One region of the Undibacterium sp. Ren11W genome, then DNA from elsewhere that is predicted to be linked to it. Evidence: predicted binding sites of a transcription regulator. Region 1 holds the regulator's gene; each other region holds the start of a gene.
The links. The regulator sigma-54, encoded in region 1, starts transcription at its own class of promoters, with help from an activator protein. The targets are predictions, from matches to a motif close to TGGCANGNAANCTGCTTT.
Positions count from the first base shown of each region.

Region 1 (3,120 bases):
ACCCATGTGCCTGGGGCTGGGCGTGTGAAATTGACGCTGCAACCTAAACCGGCAAAGCCAGTCAACATGAATACTCCAGCCAAATAATTATGACTAGTACACTCGTCATCCAGGGTTTACAAAAACGCTATGGGGCGCGCCAGGTAGTGCGCGATGTTTCTTTAGAAGTAAAAAGTGGCGAAGTAGTCGGCTTACTAGGCCCGAATGGCGCTGGTAAAACCACGTCCTTCTACATGATCGTGGGCCTGGTCCCCTCAGATGCAGGAAAAATCGATATCGACGGCGTTGATATCTCGCGCATGCCGATACACCAGCGCGCCAAACTCGGCTTATCTTACTTACCGCAAGAGGCTTCAGTATTTCGCAAGTTGTCGGTGGAGGACAATATCCGCGCTGTACTCGAACTACAAACCGATGAACACGGAAAATCTCTGAGCAAAGCTGCCATCGAGCAACGTCTCGATGCCCTACTCGACGACTTACAAATCGAAGGTTTGCGAGAGAATCCAGCGCTATCGCTATCTGGTGGTGAGCGCAGACGGGTAGAAATTGCCCGCGCACTGGCAACCAATCCCCGTTTCGTCCTGCTTGATGAACCGTTTGCCGGGGTCGATCCGATTGCCGTCATAGAGATACAGCGCATCGTGGTTTTTTTAAAAAATCGCGGCATAGGCGTCTTGATCACAGATCACAATGTGCGCGAAACCTTAGGCATTTGTGACCACGCTTGCATCATTAATCAGGGTGCCGTATTAGCCAGCGGTAGTCCAGAAGAAATCATCAGCAACGAATCGGTCAGGCGCGTCTATTTGGGAGAGCATTTCCGCATGTAGCGGAAATCACACTCAGCATGAAGCAAAGCCTGCAGCTACGCACCTCGCAACATCTGGCACTCACGCCACAATTGCAACAATCGATACGGCTACTGCAATTGTCCACGCTGGAACTGCATCAAGAACTAGAAAACTTGCTGATAGAAAATCCCATGCTAGAGCGCGTCGATAATCCACTCGATAGCGCGGTACGCTTGTTGGCGGACGGCGCCATTGGCAGTACTGAATCACGGTCTGAAACGGAGTTCGGCGTCAGTTCTGCTGAAGATCAGAGTAACGCCAATACCGACTCCAGCGAGATCTCAGAAGTTAGCAACGCGGCCGATAGTGTCAGCCCTAGCGAAACCGAGTGGAGTTTTGACGATGCTCCGCAAGGCAGTAAATCCTCGGAAGAGGATGAGGGAAGACCGCAGTTAGAAGCGGCGCATATTTCACTTAAAGAACATTTGCTGGAGCAAATGCGTCTGAATCTGCGCGAACCGCGCGATCTGGCCTTGGTGGAACTGGTAATCGACGCCCTCGATGATAGCGGTTATCTGATAGAGAGCCTGGAAGATATTCATTCCAGCATCCCTCTAGAACTATTGGTTGAGCCTGAAGAGCTGAGTTTTGCCTTGCTCATGGTACAAAGTTTTGATCCTGCCGGTGTTGGCGCACGTAACTGCTCCGAGTGCCTGGCGCTGCAGATCAAACGCCTGCCCAAAATCGCTTTCGTCACCCGACGCCTCGCACTTGCCATCGTAGAAACACAATTAGGTTTATTTGCACAACGCGATTTTGCTCGCTTAAAGAAGGTTTTTAATTGTGACGATGAGGATTTGCGCGAGGCACAGGTGGTGATACGTTTATGCAAACCCAAACCTGGCGCCGAGTTTGCAGTCAGTAGTTCCGACTATGTGGTGCCGGATGTAATAGTCAAAAAATCTGCTGATGGATGGCAAGTGTTATTGAACCAGGACATCATGCCTAAGCTGCGTGTCAATAGCATGTACGCCAATATCATGAAGCAAAATCGTGGGGATGGCAGTCTTAATCCCCAGTTGCAGGAAGCACGCTGGCTGATCAAAAATATGCGGCAACGTTTCGAGACGATTTTACGGGTTTCGCAAGCAATAGTCGAAAGACAACGGAATTTTTTCACACATGGAGCGGTCGCGATGCGCCCTCTTGTTTTGCGCGAAATTGCTGATACACTGGGTTTACATGAGAGTACAATTTCTCGTGTGACCACTCAGAAATACATGCTGACCCCACATGGTATGTTTGAGTTGAAGTATTTTTTCGGTAGCCATGTCGCCACTGAAACAGGGGGTGAAGCATCATCGACGGCGATACGAGCACTCATCAAACAATTGATAGGAGCAGAAAACCAGAAAAGCCCACTCTCTGATAGCAAGATTGCAGACATGCTGGGTGAACAAGGGATGGTCATTGCGCGCCGCACAGTCGCCAAGTACCGCGAAGCCCTTAAAATTCCACCGGTCAGTTTGCGAAAATCTTTGTAAAAATTGTTCTTGAAATTTTGCGTTAGATTGCTATATATGATTTAGCTCAAACAGGTTTTTCAGATTGGGCGCATAGTAATAGCGATAGTGTCATCAAGTAACATCACCATAGGAGCGTTTTATGAATCTCACCATCAGTGGTCATCACCTTGAAGTAACTCCTGCAATTCGTGAACATGTACAAAACAAGCTAGAACGTATCAGGCGACACTTCGATCAAGTCATTGATATCGCCGTCATCCTGACGGTCGACAAGCTCCGAGAAAAGGACAAACGTCATAAAGCAGATATTAATCTGCACATCAGCGGTAAAGATATTCACGTTGAAAGTCTGGCGCAGGATCTGTATGCTGCCATCGACACACTGATAGACAAACTAGACAGGCAAGTCATTAAACACAAAGACAAAATTCAGGAACATCCGCATCAAGCGATCAAACATATTCCTGATCCAGCCTCAGTGTAAAACTATCAACCCACAAAGGGAACCCAAAACTAGGACGCTTCAGCGTCCTTTTTTGTTGGCAAAAGAGATATGTGCATCTGCAAAAAAAACATCTTGTGCAATCGTTTTTGTAGGGCTGCGATTGTCTCTTTGCACCTTTCGAATCTCTTCACAGATTCATTTGATTAGCGGACAAATTTCGATAAAATGGCAATCTAAAATTTCGATAAAACATGGGCACAAGAACATCCTGCACTCGCTGCTGATTAAATTTCAAAATGGCAGCATGCCTAACACGCACTATTCATGCGGGTTTCCAGCCTATCTCGGCTGCAAG
Region 1 covers NZ_JBMPPB010000008.1:81,924-85,043, forward strand. Annotated here, with positions in the region: gene lptA (lipopolysaccharide transport periplasmic protein LptA) at 1-87, shown strand, start outside; gene lptB (LPS export ABC transporter ATP-binding protein) at 90-833, shown strand; gene ACO0K8_RS16940 (RNA polymerase factor sigma-54) at 851-2,338, shown strand; gene hpf (ribosome hibernation-promoting factor, HPF/YfiA family) at 2,460-2,804, shown strand.

Region 2 (3,120 bases), on a different contig from region 1:
GCGCCTTCGACCAAAATGATCTGGCATTAATACAGCGCATCGCTGATCTGAGCCAGACTCACAACACCCTGCAACTTTCGCCGCAGGCGGTGTGCCTGCAGCAAGCGGCATGCACGCCGGAACTGCAACAGCAAATCACGGCCGAGTGCGATGCTCTGCAGATAGACATCACCTTCGCCGCTAGCGAAAGAAAACTCAGCGACTTTAAACTGGTGGCGATGGATATGGACTCCACCCTGATCACCATAGAATGCATCGATGAGATCGCTGACATGCAAGGCTTGAAAGCCCAGGTTTCAGAAATCACCGAAGCGGCGATGCGTGGCGAGCTCGAATTTCAAGAAAGCCTGACGCGCCGTGTCGCTCTGCTGAAAGGTCTGGATGCGTCTGCCCTGCAAAAAGTTTACGACGAACGTCTGCAATTGTCACTGGGTGCAGACAAAATGCTTAAGGCAATCCAGCAAGCCGGATTAAAAACCCTGCTGGTATCGGGCGGGTTCACCTTCTTTACCGACCGCATGAAAACCCGCTTGACGCTTGATTACACGCATGCCAATGTACTGGAAATCGCCGATGGTAAACTCACCGGCAAAGTAGTCGGAGGGATTGTCGATGCCGACGAAAAACAGCGCACGGTAGCACGCGTCTGCGCCGAAATGGGGATAACCACTAGCCAGGCCATCGTCATGGGTGACGGTGCGAACGATCTGAAAATGATGAAAATTGCCGGCATGTCGGTCGCCTTCCGCGCCAAACCGGTAGTGCGCGCGCAAGCGGACGTGGCACTCAATTTTGTCGGCCTCGATGGCGTGTTGAATTTACTGCGCTAGTCTGCGCGCAGTAAATTGAGGGGTGGGAATCATATACTCCCCTCATTTTTTGTATAAATCGTGCGTTTGCGCATAGTCATAGCGCGATCTTGAAATATACCAGGCCGGAGTATGCTATAAATGTACTATGTACAACATTCGTACCACAGATAGACCACATCCACAAAAAGGCCAACATGACACAAGAACTCGTTTTGGACGAAAAGCTGCAAACCCTTAAAAATCTGGCCTGGATGCTGTATCTATTCCACGCTGCGAGCCTGGTGTTTTCTATGGGAGCCTTTTCCTGGATCCCGCTCATCATTAGTTACGTGAAACGTGGCGACGCCGCCGGCACCTTCGTCTACAGCCACCACACCTGGCAGATACGCTCATTCTTTTGGTATTTATTCTGGATGATCTTGGGTCTGGCACTGTTCATCAGCATCATAGGCATCCCATTAGCATGGCTGATTTGGGTAGGCGCATGGATATGGAAGGCCTACCGCCTGATCAAGGGCTTCGCCGATCTGAATGCGAATAAAGCGATGGACGTTTAACTGTTGCGGAATAAAAGAATTTTAAGCGACTTTTCTAGCAATTCAAGAACACACGGTAGCGCAGCGCCGTTCATGCGCATATCCAAGCCGCGCTGGACAGTGCAAATCAGAGGCTTTACCGGTTTTTGAGCAACCGTCAGGAATAATCGCAAATTGGGATTTTTTCGCACACACGTACGATCCACATTTTTCCAGCCATATCGACTGCGCAGGTAGCCCTAGCTTTTAAGCGCTCCTACGTCCCTAGTTTGTCGAAAAAATTTACACGCATTCGTCAGTCAAGATCGATGCAGATCCGAACGCATTGATTATATTCAACAAAAAATTTTGGCACACTTTATGCTTTGGAAACACTGGCAATAAATTTCCGCCAGCGCTAGCAAAACAACGGCAAAGAATATTTGCGGCAGATCATCCAATAATAAATAAGGGGAAGAATCATGAGTAACTTTTACAAGTTAGTCGCAGGACTGGCGCTGGCCTTGTCAGCCGCTACCTCCAATGCCAGCGTAGTCCTCAACAATCTATCGACAAGCGCCACAAATATATCCTTTGATATCGTCGGCAGCATCACAACGATCGGTTCCGGCTTCCAACATCAATTCGGTTTCGGACATGTATCCAACCCGGCTCTGGATTGGATTTCATCATTCAACGCTGGAGCCTCATCGATTAGCGTCAGCGCCCCAACGAAACAAGCAATTAACTATGTCTATGATTTAACCGGCAGTTATGGCGAAAGCATCTGGTCCTCATCTAGCACCAATTGGCTCCTCGGCGACCAAATTAACGTGCATTACAACTTGGTCGGCGCATTTAATTTGGTGAACTTCGATCCAAATGGCTTAGGATTCCAAGTCGGTTTCAGCGTTGGACCCGCCATAGAAAGTGCCAACAATATATTGAGCCTCCAGTCAACAGCGGTGCCAGAACCTATCACACTTGCTCTTTTTGGTCTTGGCTTGGCGGGCTTGGGACTGTCCCGACGCAAGAAAATTTGATACACCCCCCCCCTCAACTAGCATTCAAACAGCCTTCAAATAGCCCGTCGAGTACGGGCTATTATTTTGTCTATCGTGATTTCAGAACTAAAAGACCGAAGACTTAACAGTGCTTGCTTAGTGCGATCAACGTCTCACTGATACCGGAAAACATAAAAGCTCCTCATCCCTGCTCTTAGCTTTCTTGCGTCGTCTGCCAATAGCGAAAAAATGAATAAGTGCTGCTCTGGCAGCGGCTACTTTGGTGTGCATTGCCCGGTCAAAAATTGCAGAGCTTGGTGCTTCTCCCTAACTTTATACGCTACACTCATTATCGGTCGCACTAGAATTTAAGCCGATTTAAGTCATTAGTTCATGGAGTGACATGAATACTGAGCAAGCCGCCACAAATACCCCCCTGACTCGATTCCGACGCGTTCCCGCGACGGCCTTGCTCAACGCCTGGTCGCCGCAGGTTTTTTGGGTAACAGTGCTCACGCTGCTGCTGATCTTTGGCCACCTCCTTCCGGCAGCTAAATTTTTTGCTACGCCGGCCAACTACCTGCCGCTGCACACCTTACTTGAATTTATCTCGATGGCGGTTTCGGCGATGGTGTTTGCCCTCGCCTGGAACTTACGCAGGCAGTCGGGTAACAGCCACAGGATGATACTTGGCGCCGGTTTTCTGGCGGTCAGCATGATAGATTTCGCGCATACCTTATCGTTCGCCGGCATGCCTGATCTGATCACACCTAGTGATCCGGAAAAAGC
Region 2 covers NZ_JBMPPB010000001.1:1,261,038-1,264,157, forward strand. Annotated here, with positions in the region: gene serB (phosphoserine phosphatase SerB) at 1-830, shown strand, start outside; gene ACO0K8_RS05660 (DUF4870 family protein) at 1,007-1,369, shown strand; gene ACO0K8_RS05665 (PEP-CTERM sorting domain-containing protein) at 1,810-2,370, shown strand; gene ACO0K8_RS05670 (bifunctional diguanylate cyclase/phosphodiesterase) at 2,735-3,120, shown strand, end outside.
Region 2: ACO0K8_RS05665 (PEP-CTERM sorting domain-containing protein) is a predicted target of sigma-54. The motif match lies at 1,698-1,715, and genes of this name have one in related genera.

Region 3 (3,120 bases), on a different contig from region 1:
AGTTCATGCCTTGCTGGGTGCTTGCCACGGTCAGGTATTTTTGTGCCTTGATCGCATCGCGCACTTCTTGATGGGTGTGATCGGTACAGCTGCACATGGCTTTAACTTTCGCCACATCGCTGTAATCGCTACCGACTGTAAACATCAAGATCTGTTCGACTAAGCCAGTGCATGAACCACAAGAAGCAGATGCCTTGGTGTGCTTACGCACCTCGTCCAAAGTGAGCAGGCCTTTTTCTTTAATCGTGTTGACGATGCTGCCTTTACAAACCCCATTACAACCGCAGACTTCGGCGGTATCGGGCATGGCGGCGGCTTTACTATAGCCTTCATGCCCAGTGTCGCCGGTATTGGATTCACCAAACATTAAGGTGTCGCGGAACTCGGCGATGCTTTTTCCTTCGCGTAGCAGTTTGAAATACCAGCTACCGTCCGAGGTATCGCCATACAGGCAGGCACCGACTAATTTATCGTCCTTAATCACCAGCTTTTTATACACGCCGCCGATAGGATCCGACAAGATGATCGCTTCGGTGTCAGTGCCGCCCATAAATTCGCCAGCCGAAAACAAATCGATACCGGTGACCTTGAGTTTGGTAGAAGTGACCGAACCCTGGTAGCGCGCGATACCGAAATTGGCCAGATGATTGGCGCAGACTTTCGCCATTTCATACAAAGGCGCGACCAGACCGTAGGCGGTGCCGCGATGATTCACACACTCGCCAACCGAATAGATACGCGGGTCGAAAGTTTGCATGGTGTCGTTCACCACGATGCCGCGGTTGCAATGCAGACCGGCCGATTCGGCCAGTGTGGTATTCGGGCGTATCCCGACCGCCATCACGATCAGTTGCGCAGGGATTTCTAAACCATCGGTAAAACGTATGCCTTTAACGTGACCTTGATCGTCACTCAGGATGGCTTCGGTATTTTTTTCCAGCAGGAAGCTCAGGCCGCGATCTTCTAAAGATTTTTGCAGCATTTTGGCGGCGACCGGGTCGAGTTGGCGTTCCATCAACCAGCCTGGCAAATGCACGACAGATACCTTCATGCCGCGCATCATCAAGCCGTTAGCCGCTTCCAGACCGAGCAAACCACCACCAATGACCACCGCATGGCTGTGCTTCTCGGCCGCAGCGATCATGGTATTGGTGTCGTAAATATCGCGATAAGCAATCACGCCTGGCGCGTCTTTGCCAGGCACCGGCAAGATAAATGGTGAAGAACCGGTGGCCATCAGGAGGCGATCGTATTGGGCCTCGGTGCCATCTTCGGCAATCACGATGCGTTTTACCCTGTCGATTTTGACGATTTTTTTACCAAGATGCAGGGTGATATTGTTTTCTGCATACCAGGCTTCATCATTAAGCATGATGTCTTTGAAGGCTTGTTCACCAGACAGTACCGGGGACAAAAGAATGCGATTGTAATTGGCGTGCGGCTCTGCACCAAAAACCGTAATGTCATACAGATCGGGGGCGATCTTTAATAACTCTTCTAAGGTACGTGCACCTGCCATACCGTTCCCTACCATCACTAGCTTCAATTTTTTCATCGCTCACTCCTTTGCTTGTCTTGCACTCGTATAAGCAAAAGCAATGCCAGTTTCGAGGAATCTTATTCAGACCTGACTGCGCCAGCAATACAAGCGTCGGAAAAACAAGCAAAATCATGTATTTAGCACAGCGCACCAACACCCTATCCAAAGTTAATTTGGTGCGAGCAAAAACTTTGAAGCACCGAAATTCAGCAAAGCAGTCTGATTCGCACCCGAAAGTGGCATTCAGACTACCCATCTGGTGCAACGCACAATTTGAGGGAGCTAACTTAGCTAGTTTGCCTCCAAATGCAGCTAGCGCAGCACTAAAATGCGCCAAAACAGATGGCACGGCAATTGCAATAGCTTAGTTAAAGCTTGCAAAGACTGGTCTCAAGCACCGGCCCTCACCACTTACTTATTACGCTGTTACTACGCTGGAGCGATTATGCAAAAAACCTCTTTCTGGAAAGTCGGACACACCCCGACTTTACTAGCCGCCTTCTTTTACTTCGACCTCAGTTTTATGGTCTGGGTTTTACTCGGGCCCTTAGGTATACAGATCGCTAAAGACCTAGGTTTAAGCGCCGCGCAAAAAGGCTTGATGGTGGCCACCCCTTTGCTGGCCGGAGCTTTGCTGCGTATCGTGATGGGCATGCTGGTGGATCATTTAAAACCAAAAAAAGCCGGCTTGATCGGGCAAGTCATCGTGATCGCCGGCCTGAGCTGGGCCTGGTTAGGTAATCTGCACACCTATGAGCAATTGCTGTTTCTGGGCATCATACTGGGCGTCGCTGGTGCTGCCTTTGCGGTGGCATTACCGCTGGCATCCCGCTGGTATCCGCCTGAGCATCAGGGCACAGCGCTGGGCATTGCAGGAGCCGGCAATTCTGGCACCGCCTTCGCTGCCTTGTTTGCCCCAACCTTAGCAATTATGTTCGGCTGGCAGAATGTATTTGGCCTGGCCATCATCCCCTTGTTGCTTGCACTGGCGGTGTATCTGGTGTTCGCCAAAGATGCGCCGGGCGAGGTGCCGACTAAATCCTTAACCGAATACCTTGCGGTATTAAAAGATAAGGATGCCTGGTGGTTTATGTTCTTCTATAGCGTGACCTTTGGCGGCTTCTCTGGCCTGGCTTCCTCTTTGACGATTTACTTCAATACCCAATACGGCCTAACCCCGGTAACTGCTGGTTATTTCACGGCCGCCTGCGTGTTCGCCGGCTCTATGGTCAGACCTATGGGCGGGCGCATCGCCGACCGCATCGGCGGCATCAAAACTTTGTCGGTGATGTATGTGATCGCAGCGGCCTTTCTGTTCATAGCCTCCACCGGCTTGCAATCAGCGACTGGCGCAGTGATCGTGTTTGTGGGAGCGATGCTGGCACTCGGCACCGGCAACGGTGCGGTGTTTCAATTGGTGCCGCAACGTTTCCGCAAAGAGATGGGCGTGATGACCGGACTGGTCGGTATGGCCGGTGGTATCGGCGGCTTCTACTTAGCCTCCAGCCTCGGCTATTCGCATCAGATCACTGGCAGTTACCAAATCGGTCTGTCTATCTTTGCCAGTCTGGCCGTAATCG
Region 3 covers NZ_JBMPPB010000004.1:162,313-165,432, reverse strand. Annotated here, with positions in the region: gene nirB (nitrite reductase large subunit NirB) at 1-1,555, opposite strand, end outside; gene ACO0K8_RS11365 (nitrate/nitrite transporter) at 1,986-3,120, shown strand, end outside.
Region 3: nirB (nitrite reductase large subunit NirB) is a predicted target of sigma-54. The motif match lies at 1,587-1,604, and genes of this name have one in related genera.

Region 4 (3,120 bases), on a different contig from region 1:
ATCCGTCATGCTCGGCAATATTCCAGGGAAACGCGCTGCCAACATGGATTTTCCTGTGCCCGGGGGGCCGACCAAAATCAAGCTATGACCGCCCGCGGCCGCCACCTCCAGGGCGCGCTTGGCTTGCGCTTGCCCCTTCACATCAGAAAAATCAGGATAACTTTGGCGTATCGCAACCTTACTTAGCTGTTGACGGCTCAGCCTAGTGTCTGGATCGCTAGCGGCGAAGTGAGCGCAAACTTGTAGCAGCGAGTCGGCTGGATAAATGACGGCATCCGCGACCAGCGCTGCCTCCGCAGCACTGGCTCTGGGTAAAATAAACGCGCGCGCTTGCTGACCAGTATTTTCTGCACCTTTGCAGATCGCAAAAGTCATTGCCAGTGCACCGCGTACGGGACGTAATTCGCCTGATAAAGATAACTCGCCGGCGAATTCGTATTGATCTAAACAGTCAGCGGGGATTTGCCCGGATGCAGCCAGTATCCCTAGCGCGATCGGTAAATCAAAGCGTCCCGATTCTTTCGGTAAGTCGGCTGGCGCCAGATTAACTGTGATGCGCTGAGCCGGAAAATCGAAGCGGGCATTTTGCAAAGCCGCCCGCACCCGGTCTTTTGATTCCTTGACTTCGGTTTCGGGTAAGCCAACGATGGTAAAACTGGGTAAGCCATTGGCCAAATGGACTTCCACCGTGACTTCAGGCGCGTCCATGCCGCTCAGGGCGCGGCTCTTGAGTACGGCGAGTGCCATGGCCTGGCGCGTTGCTAGTTTATTTGGTTTCTAGTTGCGCCACGCGCGCTTCCAGCTCTTCTAGCTTGGCACGGGTCTTGGCCAATACCTGTGCTTGTATATCAAATTCTTCGCGCGTGACTAAATCGAGCTTGGCAAAGCCTTGGCTCATCATGGCTTTGACATTTTTTTCTATGTCTTTTGCCGGAGAGTTTTCCAAAGCTTGATTGATTTTAGCTTGCATATCAGAAAAGAAATTTTGCTTATCCATAGTATTCCTAATAAAGTGGTTCTTGTACGCTTTTCGCACAATTTTGGTGCGGACTATTTGCAGCATGTCATTTGCTCCGCCTTAACTTGGTGCGGACACGAATGCGCGTCGATGTGTTAAATGATATTTTACTATTATCTTGCGAAAGTTTTATGACTATCATAGCGCATAGCGTTCCAAGCATAGCGTCTTTTATCCACATTGTGGCACTCGCTACACTATGAAACGTGAAAACGTCTTTCCCTATTTTTTGCGTCATCTTAATACTTGGCACGACTTCTGCTTATACAAAATCAAAAGCAAGAAAATCTTTCAATTTGTTAAACAACCAAAAGAGGGAACGCAATGAAAAAACTACTACTCTGTGTCGCAGTTGCAGCAACTTTCACTGGCAGTCTGGCGTATGCAGAAGATGCTAAGCCAGACAATGAACTCAGTTTCAATATTGGCGCCGTCAGTGATTACCGCTATCGCGGTATCTCACAATCCCGTTTGGACCCAGCCTTGCAAGGTGGTGCCGATTACACGCATAACCCTAGCGGTTTTTATGCAGGGACCTGGTTGTCTAGCATTAAATGGATCAAAGATGCCGGCGGTAGTGGGAATCTTGAATGGGATGTGTACGGCGGTAAAAAAGGTGAAATCGTCCCTGGTGTTTCTTACGATGTCGGTGTGCTCTCGTATATTTACCCATCGAATGGTTTAGCGGTTGATGCCAATACCACCGAGATCTACGGCCAAATTGGTTACGGACCTGGGTATATCAAATATTCTCAAGCGGTGACGAATCTGTTTGGCTTTGATAACAGCAAAAATAGTGGCTACCTCGATCTGGGCGCGAATTTTGAAGTCGCTCCTGGTTATACCCTGGGCTTGCATTATGGTCACCAATCTGTGAATAACAATGGTGCGGTAGCCTATGACGACTGGAAAGTCGGCGTGAATAAAGAATTTTTCGGCGTGAATTTTGGCTTGGCCGTCATCGGTACCAACGCCAACGAAAAATTGTATGTCACTCCAGCTCCAGACAGTAAATTCACAGGCAAAACCGCCGTTGTTTTGTCTGCAGTTAAAACATTCTAAATAGTCGAGCTCACCATGAAACTAATTACTGCAATCATCAAACCCTTTAAGCTCGATGAAGTGCGTGAAGCACTTTCGGCGATCGGCGTACAGGGCATCACCGTTACCGAAGTAAAAGGTTTCGGCCGTCAAAAAGGACATACCGAGTTGTATCGTGGTGCCGAATACGTCGTCGATTTTTTGCCTAAAACAAAAATCGAAGCAGCGGTCGACGATACCATCGTAGACAGAGCGATAGAGGCGATAGAAACAGCTGCCCGCACAGGCAAAATTGGTGACGGTAAAATTTTCGTCTACTCACTAGAACAAGTAGTGCGTATCCGTACCGGCGAAACCGGCAACGACGCGCTCTAATCGGCCACAGGGGACATTCATGAAAAAACTATTTGCACACCTACTTGCTGCCAGCACTTTGATGCTGTCTGCTAGTGTATTTTCTTCCGCAATGGCGGCCGATGAGGCCGCTGCCGCTTCGGCAGCAGTCACCAGCGCAGTAACATCTGCAGTCACGGCACCAGCCTCAGCTACGGCAGAAGCCGCACCCGCTGCAGCGCCAGTCGCAGCACCTGCAGCCACAGTTGAAGCCAGCGCAGCATCGGTAACGGCGACTCCGGCAGCAGTGCCAAATAAAGGCGATACGGCCTGGATGATGGTTTCGACCTTGTTGGTCATCTTAATGACGATACCGGGTCTGGCTTTGTTCTACGGTGGACTGGTACGCTCCAAAAACATGCTGTCTATCCTGATGCAAGTGTTCATGATTTTTGCTGTGATCATTGTATTGTGGTGTGTATATGGTTATTCCCTGGCCTTCACCGAAGGTGGTAAATTCATAGGCTCGTTTGACCGTCTATTTTTAAACGGTATCTGGGATCCGGCCAAAGCCAGTTTCTCTACCGCTGCCACTTTCAGCAAAGGTGTGGTGATTCCTGAGTTTGTCTACGTCGCCTTCCAGGCAACGTTTGCAGCGATTACTTGCGGTCTGATCATTGGTGCTTTTGCCGAACGCGCAAAGTTCACAGCAGTCTTGTTGTTTGTGG
Region 4 covers NZ_JBMPPB010000003.1:399,564-402,683, reverse strand. Annotated here, with positions in the region: gene ACO0K8_RS10560 (YifB family Mg chelatase-like AAA ATPase) at 1-747, opposite strand, end outside; gene ACO0K8_RS10555 (accessory factor UbiK family protein) at 767-997, opposite strand; gene ACO0K8_RS10550 (TorF family putative porin) at 1,343-2,080, shown strand; gene ACO0K8_RS10545 (P-II family nitrogen regulator) at 2,096-2,434, shown strand; gene ACO0K8_RS10540 (ammonium transporter) at 2,454-3,120, shown strand, end outside.
Region 4: ACO0K8_RS10550 (TorF family putative porin) is a predicted target of sigma-54. The motif match lies at 1,266-1,283, and genes of this name have one in related genera.